Regions from separate parts of the Pseudocitrobacter corydidari genome, predicted to be linked through region 2. Evidence: predicted binding sites of a transcription regulator. Region 2 holds the regulator's gene; each other region holds the start of a gene.
What was found. The regulator PurR, encoded in region 2, represses purine synthesis genes. The targets are predictions, from matches to a motif close to CANGCAAACGTTTGCNTG.
Positions count from the first base shown of each region.

Region 1: a site for PurR is predicted at 1,401-1,418, ahead of purT (formate-dependent phosphoribosylglycinamide formyltransferase). Genes of this name have one in related genera too.
Region 3: a site for PurR is predicted at 945-962, ahead of G163CM_RS18340 (nucleobase:cation symporter-2 family protein). Genes of this name have one in related genera too.
Region 4: a site for PurR is predicted at 1,288-1,305, ahead of carA (glutamine-hydrolyzing carbamoyl-phosphate synthase small subunit). Genes of this name have one in related genera too.

Region 1 covers NZ_CP087880.1:897,820-900,025, forward strand. The annotation lists gene G163CM_RS04155 (bifunctional 4-hydroxy-2-oxoglutarate aldolase/2-dehydro-3-deoxy-phosphogluconate aldolase) at 1-111, shown strand, start outside; gene purT (formate-dependent phosphoribosylglycinamide formyltransferase) at 184-1,362, opposite strand; gene G163CM_RS04165 (tellurite resistance TerB family protein) at 1,543-2,184, shown strand.
Region 2 covers NZ_CP087880.1:1,140,728-1,142,933, reverse strand. The annotation lists gene cydH (cytochrome bd-I oxidase subunit CydH) at 46-135, opposite strand; gene purR (HTH-type transcriptional repressor PurR) at 430-1,455, shown strand; gene punR (DNA-binding transcriptional activator PunR) at 1,452-2,206, opposite strand, start outside.
Region 3 covers NZ_CP087880.1:3,958,254-3,960,459, reverse strand. The annotation lists gene gltS (sodium/glutamate symporter) at 1-741, opposite strand, end outside; gene G163CM_RS18340 (nucleobase:cation symporter-2 family protein) at 1,014-2,206, shown strand, end outside.
Region 4 covers NZ_CP087880.1:3,084,028-3,086,233, reverse strand. The annotation lists gene dapB (4-hydroxy-tetrahydrodipicolinate reductase) at 121-942, shown strand; gene carA (glutamine-hydrolyzing carbamoyl-phosphate synthase small subunit) at 1,397-2,206, shown strand, end outside.

The DNA of each region.
Region 1 (2,206 bases), 240 kb from region 2:
GTTCTGTGCGTTGGTGGTTCCTGGCTGGTTCCGGCTGATGCGCTGGAAGCAGGCGACTACGACCGCATCACCAAACTGGCTCGTGAAGCGGTAGAGACTGCAACGCTGTAAGTTCGAGATCATGCCGGGTGGCACTGCGTTTACCCGGCCTAAAACCAGAAGCGGGCCATCGGCCCGCTTTTTTTATCCCTTCACGATCACGGCGGCGGCGGCGGCTTTTGCCCGCTCGATGGCGTCATCAACCGAATCCGCTGTTGCCAGCGCCACGCCCATTCGACGCGTACCGTCAATTTCCGGTTTAGCAAACAGGCGAACCTGCAAACCCGCGCCCACTGCGCCATTGACGTTATCAAAGGTGACATTATGGCTCTGCATGCGCGGCAATATAACCGCCGAAGCGGACGGCCCATACTGACGAATCGCGCCAACCGGCAGGCCCAGAAATGCGCGGACGTGCAGGGCGAATTCGGAGAGGTCTTGTGAAATCAGCGTCACCATCCCGGTGTCATGCGGGCGCGGGGAAACCTCGCTGAAGATAACCTCATCGCCACAGACAAACAGTTCGACACCAAACAAGCCATGACCGCCCAGCGCCAGCACAACGTCCCGCGCGATAGCCTGCGCACGTTCCAGCGCGAGGGCGCTCATCTGCTGCGGCTGCCACGATTCGCGATAATCGCCATCTTCCTGGCGGTGACCGACCGGTGCGCAGAAGTGAACGCCATCGACCGCGCTCACCGTCAGCAGGGTGATTTCAAAATCGAAATTCACCACGCCTTCGACGATGACAAGGCCCGCGCCCGCACGGCCACCCTGCTGAGCATATTGCCAGGCATCGGCAAGCTGCGTTTCGCTGCGGATAAAGCTCTGGCCTTTGCCAGATGAGCTCATTACCGGTTTGATGATGCAGGGCAGGCCAATCTGCTGGACGGCATCACGGAACGCAGCTTCGCTGTCGGCAAAACGATATGCCGACGTGGGGAGCTTGAGTTCTTCGGCGGCCAGGCGACGAATGCCTTCGCGGTTCATGGTCAGTTGCGTGGCGCGTGCGCAGGGCACCACGTTCTGGCCCTGACGTTCCAGCTCAACCAGCATGTCAGTAGCGATGGCTTCAATTTCCGGCACGATGAAATGCGGTTTTTCCGCCTCGACCAGCGCTTTCAGCGCCTGACCATCCAGCATGTTAATGACGTGCGAGCGATGAGCGACGTGCATGGCAGGCGCATCGGCATAGCGATCGACAGCAATCACTTCAATTCCCAGTCGCTGACACTCAATGGCGACCTCTTTTCCGAGTTCGCCAGAACCTAATAGCATTACGCGCGTCGCCGCAGGACGCAGGGCTGTGCCTAGTAAAGTCATTACATCTTCCATCGTCTGTCAAAATTTCGTGCATTATAAACGAAAACGTTTGCGTCTGTCTTGCTGTCAGCGTTAACCCGGCGCTATCACCCTAAATTTGCGCATCTTTATGCGTAGCAGACATATCCTGACATCGGCTCGCCTACGCTGGATAACTGGCACAAATCTATCGGAGGTCATATGTCTGGCTGGCTTAATCAACTGCAATCGCTGCTGGGGCAAAAATCGGGTGAGGGGAAGAAAGATCTCAGCCAAATGCTGGTGCCTGGCGCACTGGGCGGGCTGGCGGGGTTGCTGGTCGCCAGTAAATCCTCGCGCAAAATGCTGGCGAAATACGGCACCGGGGCGCTGTTGGTCGGCGGCGGTGCGGTGGCTGGCAGCGTGTTGTGGAACAAATATAAAGATAAGTTAAAAGGTAACCCACAAACAGAACAGAAATACGGTGAACCCGCCGCGCCGCTGGATGTGCGTACGGAGCGGCTGATTCTGGCGTTGGTCTTTGCCGCGAAAAGCGACGGGCATATTGATGCCAAAGAGCAGGCGGCTATCGAACAGCAATTGCGCGAAGCCGGTGTTGAAGAGCAGGGGCGTGCGCTGATCGCCCAGGCTATCGAGCAGCCGCTCGATCCCCAACGTTTGGCGCGTGATGTGCATAACGAAGAAGAGGCTTTAGAGCTTTACTTTGTGAGTTGTGCGGCAATAGATATCGATCACTTTATGGAGCGCAGCTATCTGAATGCGCTGGGCGACGCGCTGAAGCTGCCGCCGGAAGTGCGAGAAGGCATCGAGCAGGATTTGCAGCAACAAAAACAGCAACTTTAAACGTCTTGTCACAGGTTTCGCT
Region 2 (2,206 bases):
ATAACAATCGAAGAGAGGGAGAGCCGTCTCTCCCTTTAGGATGGGTTAATGCAGGACGGCGGTCAGCGCGGCCGCGACGATCAGCGCCAGCGTAATAACCGTTGTGGTAATTGACATCTTCAGTTCGGTACTCATCAATTTTTCTCCTTATTATCCCCACACCAAAAGTGAGCTATGTCATTTTTGCACACTTATTCGCAAAAATCTTCCCGGATTTCACGCAATAACCGATTTTGCGCTTCCACTTTTGGCAAAGATAAGACAAAATTCGACGCTTATTAAAAAGTGTATCGGCCATTGACCCCCTCCTGTCGTCCTGTGTCGTTTTCCCGGCGAACCGCAATTCATAACATTGCGCCAGGGTGAGTGAAGGCAAACGTTTTCGTATTGAATCGATCAGGGGCAGGCCCGGGTCTGGAGTGAGATGGAATGGCAACTATTAAAGATGTAGCGAAGCGCGCAAACGTTTCCACTACAACTGTATCACATGTGATTAACAAGACGCGTTTTGTCGCCGAAGAGACGCGTGAAGCGGTATGGGCGGCAATCAAAGAATTGCACTACTCTCCCAGCGCCGTGGCCCGTAGCCTGAAGGTCAATCACACCAAGTCCATTGGTTTGTTGGCGACCAGCAGTGAAGCTGCCTACTTTGCAGAAATTATTGAAGCCGTTGAGAAGAACTGCTTCCAGAAAGGCTATACCCTGATCCTCGGTAATGCGTGGAACAACCTTGAAAAACAGCGCGCGTATCTCTCCATGATGGCGCAGAAACGCGTGGACGGCCTGCTGGTGATGTGTTCCGAATACCCGGAACCGCTGCTGCAAATGCTGGAAGAGTACCGCCATATTCCGATGGTGGTTATGGACTGGGGCGAAGCGAAAGCTGACTTTACCGACTCGGTTATCGATAACGCCTTCGAAGGCGGCTACATGGCTGGTCGCTATCTGGTAGAACGTGGGCATCGCGAAATTGGCGTGATCCCAGGTCCGCTGGAGCGCAACACCGGTGCAGGTCGTCTGGCTGGCTTTATGAAAGCCATGGACGAGATGATGATCAAGGTGCCGGAAAACTGGATCGTGCAGGGCGATTTCGAACCGGAATCCGGCTATCGTGCGATGCAGCAAATTCTGTCCCAGAATCCGCGCCCTACCGCTATCTTCTGCGGTGGCGATATCATGGCGATGGGTGCGTTGTGCGCCGCAGACGAAATGGGACTGCGCGTGCCGCAGGATATCTCCCTGATTGGTTATGACAACGTGCGCAACTCACGTTTCTTCACCCCGGCGCTGACCACTATCCACCAGCCGAAGGATTCCCTCGGAGAAACCGCCTTCAATATGCTGATGGACCGAATTGTCAGCAAACGCGAAGAGTCGCAGTCCATCGAGGTGCACCCGCGCCTGATTGAACGCCGCTCCGTGGCCGACGGCCCGTTCCGCGACTATCGCCGTTAATCGCCACAGCGAACGCTCAATTCGGGCGTTCGCAGCCATTCGCTGTTCAGCGTTTCACTGTCTCCCAGATACTCTAATAACCAGCTTAGCGCCGGTGAACTGTCGTTTTGCTGCCAGGTCAGGCAACAGGCCGCATCGGGAAACGGGTTTTCCAGCTCCAGGGCAACCCATTCGCCTTTATCTATCTTCGGTCGCGCAAAATGCTCTGGCACCATGCCAACGCATAATCCTGCGGATAAGCAGGTTTCTGACGATTCCCAGTCGGGCACCACGACCCTTTTCTGATTATCCAGCAACCAGGTGGTACGTTTCGGTAACGACCGTGACGTATCTTCGCGCACCAGCGACGGCCAGTTGCGCAACACGTCATCACTCAGCGGCCCTGTCATCTGTGCTAGCGGATGCGTGCTGGCCACCACGCACTGCCAGCTCAGCATACCCATGTCGCGGAACGCATATCGCCCCCCAACAGGGATGGCGCGCGTCGCGCCAATCGCTAACTCCACTCGCCCATCGGCCAGGGCATCCCACACGCCGTTAAATACCTCCTGATACGCCAGCAGCTCTACGTCACTGAAGTGGCGATAAAAATCGACAATCATTTGTCGGGTGCGCTCTGGTTTTACAATATTGTCCACCGCGATAGCCAACTGCCCTCTCCAGCCATTGGCAATTTGCTGACACTGCTGACGGGTGATCTGCATTTTTTTGATAACAGACCGCCCCTCCTTTAAAAACCACGCCCCGGCAG
Region 3 (2,206 bases), 2.2 Mb from region 2:
GGTTGGCAATTCAAACATGGTGCCGGTCAGCAGTTGCGCAACCACTCGCCCGACCGTCAGACAAATCGCAATCAGTGCGATGCTTTCAATCAACACCAGCGAGGTGATAACGCGCCCAACGTCCGGCTTTTCAAACGCCGTCGGCACTTCCTGATCCTCCGGCGTACCGTCCGGCGAGGAAGAGTGTTTAACCAGATAACGCGCCACTGGCCCGCCAATCAGCCCGCCCAGCACCAGGCCAAACGTTGCGCAAGCCATCGCGACTTCCGTTGCGCTGGTAAAACCGTAGCGTTCGGTAAACAGTTTGCCCCACGCCGCCCCGGTACCATGGCCGCCAGAGAGCGTAATCGAGCCTGCCAGCAGGCCCATCAACGGGTCCAGCCCCAGCATTTTCGCCATGCCAATACCGATGGCGTTCTGCATCAGCAGCAGCCCCACCACCACAATCAGAAAGGTGCCTAATACTTTACCGCCCGCACGAAGGCTGGCGAGATTGGCGTTCAGGCCAATCGTGGCGAAGAAGGCCAGCATCAGCGGATCTTTCAGACTCATATCGAAGTCGATTTCCCAGCCCATGCTTTTTTTCAGCACCAGCAACGCCAGCGCCACCAGCAGCCCACCGGCGACCGGTTCAGGAATAGTGTATTTTTTAAAGAAGGGAACGGAGTGAACCAGTTTGCGCCCTAACAGCAGCACCATTGTCGCCGCGACCAGCGTAGATAACGTATCGAGATGAAACATATTTAAAGCTCCTTACCAGACGCATGATTCATTCATACGCGACGTATTTCCTGTGTCGTTGAGATCTCATCGTAAGATCAGGGAGCAGATTGTAATCAATAAATGCGCAAAAATGACAGAAAAAGGTTAATCACGCTGATAAACCATTTATGCAATGAATAATTGATAAAAAATAAGGTCCGGTAATTTTTTAACGCCATCACAAAGCAACCGTTTGCTTTTACTCGCCAGTCCGATAAAATCGCCACTTTTCCACCACGAGATCGTCCCTGATGTCCGCCAACACCCTTGAGTCAGAAAATGCGCAACCGGTTGCGCACACTCAAAACAGCGAATTGATTTACCGCTTAGAAGACCGCCCGCCGCTGCCACAAACCCTTTTTGCCGCACTGCAACACCTGCTGGCGATGTTTGTCGCGGTGATCACGCCAGCCCTGCTGATTTGTCAGGCGCTGGGGCTGCCGGCGGCCGATACTCAGCACATCATCAGCATGTCGCTGTTCGCTTCCGGTGTGGCGTCCATCATCCAGATTAAAGCCTGGGGCCCGGTGGGTTCTGGTCTGCTGTCGATTCAGGGCACCAGCTTCAACTTCGTTGCGCCGCTGATTATGGGCGGTACCGCACTGAAAACCGGCGGTGCCGATGTGCCGACCATGATGGCGGCGCTGTTTGGTACGCTGATGCTGGCGAGCTGCACCGAGATGGTGTTGTCACGCGTGCTGCACCTGGCGCGACGTATTATCACGCCGCTGGTTTCCGGCGTGGTGGTGATGATTATCGGCCTGTCGCTGATTCAGGTTGGCCTGACATCCATTGGCGGCGGTTATGCGGCAATGAGTAACAACACCTTTGGCGCGCCGAAAAATCTGCTGCTGGCGGGTATCGTGCTGGTGCTGATTATCCTGCTTAACCGCCAGCGTAATCCGTACCTTCGCATTGCGTCGCTGGTGATTGCCATGGCGGCGGGATATCTGATGGCCTGGTTCCTGGGCATGCTCCCGGAAAACACCGCGCCGACCAACACCGACCTGCTGATGATCCCAACCCCGCTATACTATGGTCTGGGCATCGACTGGAACCTGCTGCTGCCGCTGATGCTGGTGTTTATGATCACCTCACTGGAAACGATTGGTGATATCACGGCGACATCTGACGTCTCTGAGCAACCGGTCTCCGGCCCGGTATACATGAAGCGCCTGAAGGGCGGCGTGCTGGCCAACGGCCTGAACTCGTTTGTCTCTGCGGTATTCAACACCTTCCCGAACTCCTGCTTCGGCCAGAACAATGGCGTGATTCAGCTGACCGGCGTCGCCAGCCGTTACGTCGGTTTCGTGGTGGCGTTGATGCTGATTGTCCTTGGTCTGTTCCCGGCGGTAAGCGGTTTTGTGCAGCACATCCCTGAGCCGGTTCTGGGCGGCGCAACGCTGGTGATGTTCGGCACTATCGCCGCGTCCGGCGTGCGTAT
Region 4 (2,206 bases), 1.9 Mb from region 2:
TACTGATATTCCCCTCTGTTTATCATTTAATTCTAATTATGGGCGTTTTCGGCTGGCGGCCTCCGGGCGGGCTGGTTACTCTGAGAACGGTTTACGCAAAATTAACAAAAGAGAATAGCTATGCATGATGCACAAATCCGTGTCGCCATTGCCGGGGCCGGTGGACGTATGGGGCGCCAGTTAATTCAGGCGGCGATTGCAATGGACGGCGTTCAGTTGGGCGCGGCGCTGGAGCGCGAAGGTTCCAGCCTGCTGGGCAGTGATGCGGGCGAACTGGCGTGTGCGGGGAAAACGGGCGTGACCGTTCAGAGCAGCCTCGACGCGGTTAAAGATGATTTTGATGTGTTTATCGATTTTACCCGCCCGGAAGGCACGCTGACGCATCTGGCGTTCTGCCGTGAGCACGGGAAAGGCATGGTTATCGGGACCACCGGTTTTGATGATGCCGGCAAGCAGGCTATTCGCGATGCTTCTCAGGAGATAGCGATTGTCTTTGCCGCCAACTTCAGCGTGGGTGTGAACGTGATGCTGAAGCTGCTGGAGAAAGCGGCCAAAGTGATGGGCGACTATACCGACATCGAAATTATTGAAGCGCACCATCGTCACAAAGTGGATGCGCCATCAGGCACGGCGCTGGCGATGGGTGAGGCGATTGCCTCGGCGCTGAATAAAGATCTGAAAGAGTGCGCGGTTTACAGCCGTGAAGGTTATACCGGTGAGCGCGTGCCGGGCACTATCGGTTTTGCGACCGTGCGTGCGGGCGATATCGTCGGCGAACATACGGCGATGTTCGCCGATATTGGTGAACGCGTTGAGATTACGCACAAAGCGTCCAGCCGCATGACGTTTGCCAATGGCGCGGTGCGTTCGGCTTTATGGCTCAAGTCGAAGCAAAACGGTCTTTTTGATATGCGTGATGTGCTTAATCTTAATGAATTATAGTATTTATTACCCATCGTGATGTGGTATTGCAGTCGGTAAGGTATTGATTGCATAGGGCGATATTTTATCGCCCTTTATTTTATTGGTTACATATAGTTTTGTATGCGAAATGCATAAAATAATAACTTATCCTGGTGTTATTGGTTGTTTAAATGTAAATTTTGACCATCCGGTCTACTTTTTTCTCCTCTCAAACGTTTTTTAACATTCTTTCAGCCCCGCAAGCGTTTTCTGATGTGAGTTAGGTGATCTTTTTGCCTGTTAAAAGCGTCAGTTAAAGCCAGTGGCGCAAAATAATAATAAAAAATGCCCTTTAAGGTAGACTTTTGTCTGGGCTCTCTCTAGAATGCCGCCGTTTGCCAGAAATTCAAAGGTAAGCAGATTTGCATTGATTTATGTCACCATTGTGAATTAATATGCAAATAAAGTGAGTGAATATTCTCTGGAGGGTGTTTTGATTAAGTCAGCGCTATTGGTTCTGGAAGACGGAACCCAGTTTCACGGTCGGGCCATAGGGGCAACAGGTTCGGCGGTTGGGGAAGTCGTTTTCAATACTTCAATGACCGGTTATCAAGAAATCCTCACTGATCCTTCCTATTCTCGCCAAATCGTTACTCTTACTTATCCTCATATCGGCAATGTCGGCACCAATGCTGCTGACGAAGAGTCTTCTCAGGTTCATGCGCAGGGTCTGGTTATCCGCGACCTGCCGCTGATTGCCAGCAACTACCGCAATACTGAAGACCTTTCTTCCTACCTGAAACGTCATAACATCGTGGCGATTGCCGATATCGATACCCGTAAGCTGACGCGTCTGCTGCGCGAGAAGGGTGCACAGAACGGTTGCATCATCGCAGGGGATAACCTCGATGCGGCGCTGGCGCTGGAAAAAGCGCGTGCGTTCCCGGGCCTGAACGGAATGGACCTGGCGAAAGAAGTCACCACCCGCGAATCCTACAGCTGGACGCAGGGTAGCTGGACGCTGGCAGAAGAGCTGCCGGAAGCCAAAAAAGAAGAAGAGCTGCCATTCCACGTCGTTGCCTACGATTTTGGCGCGAAACGCAATATTCTGCGTATGCTGGTTGACCGTGGCTGCCGCCTGACCATCGTTCCGGCGCAAACTTCTGCGGAAGATGTGCTGAAGATGAACCCGGACGGTGTGTTCCTCTCCAACGGCCCAGGCGACCCGGCACCGTGTGATTACGCGATTACCGCGATTCAGAAATTCCTCGAAACCGACATTCCGGTCTTCGGCATCTGCCTT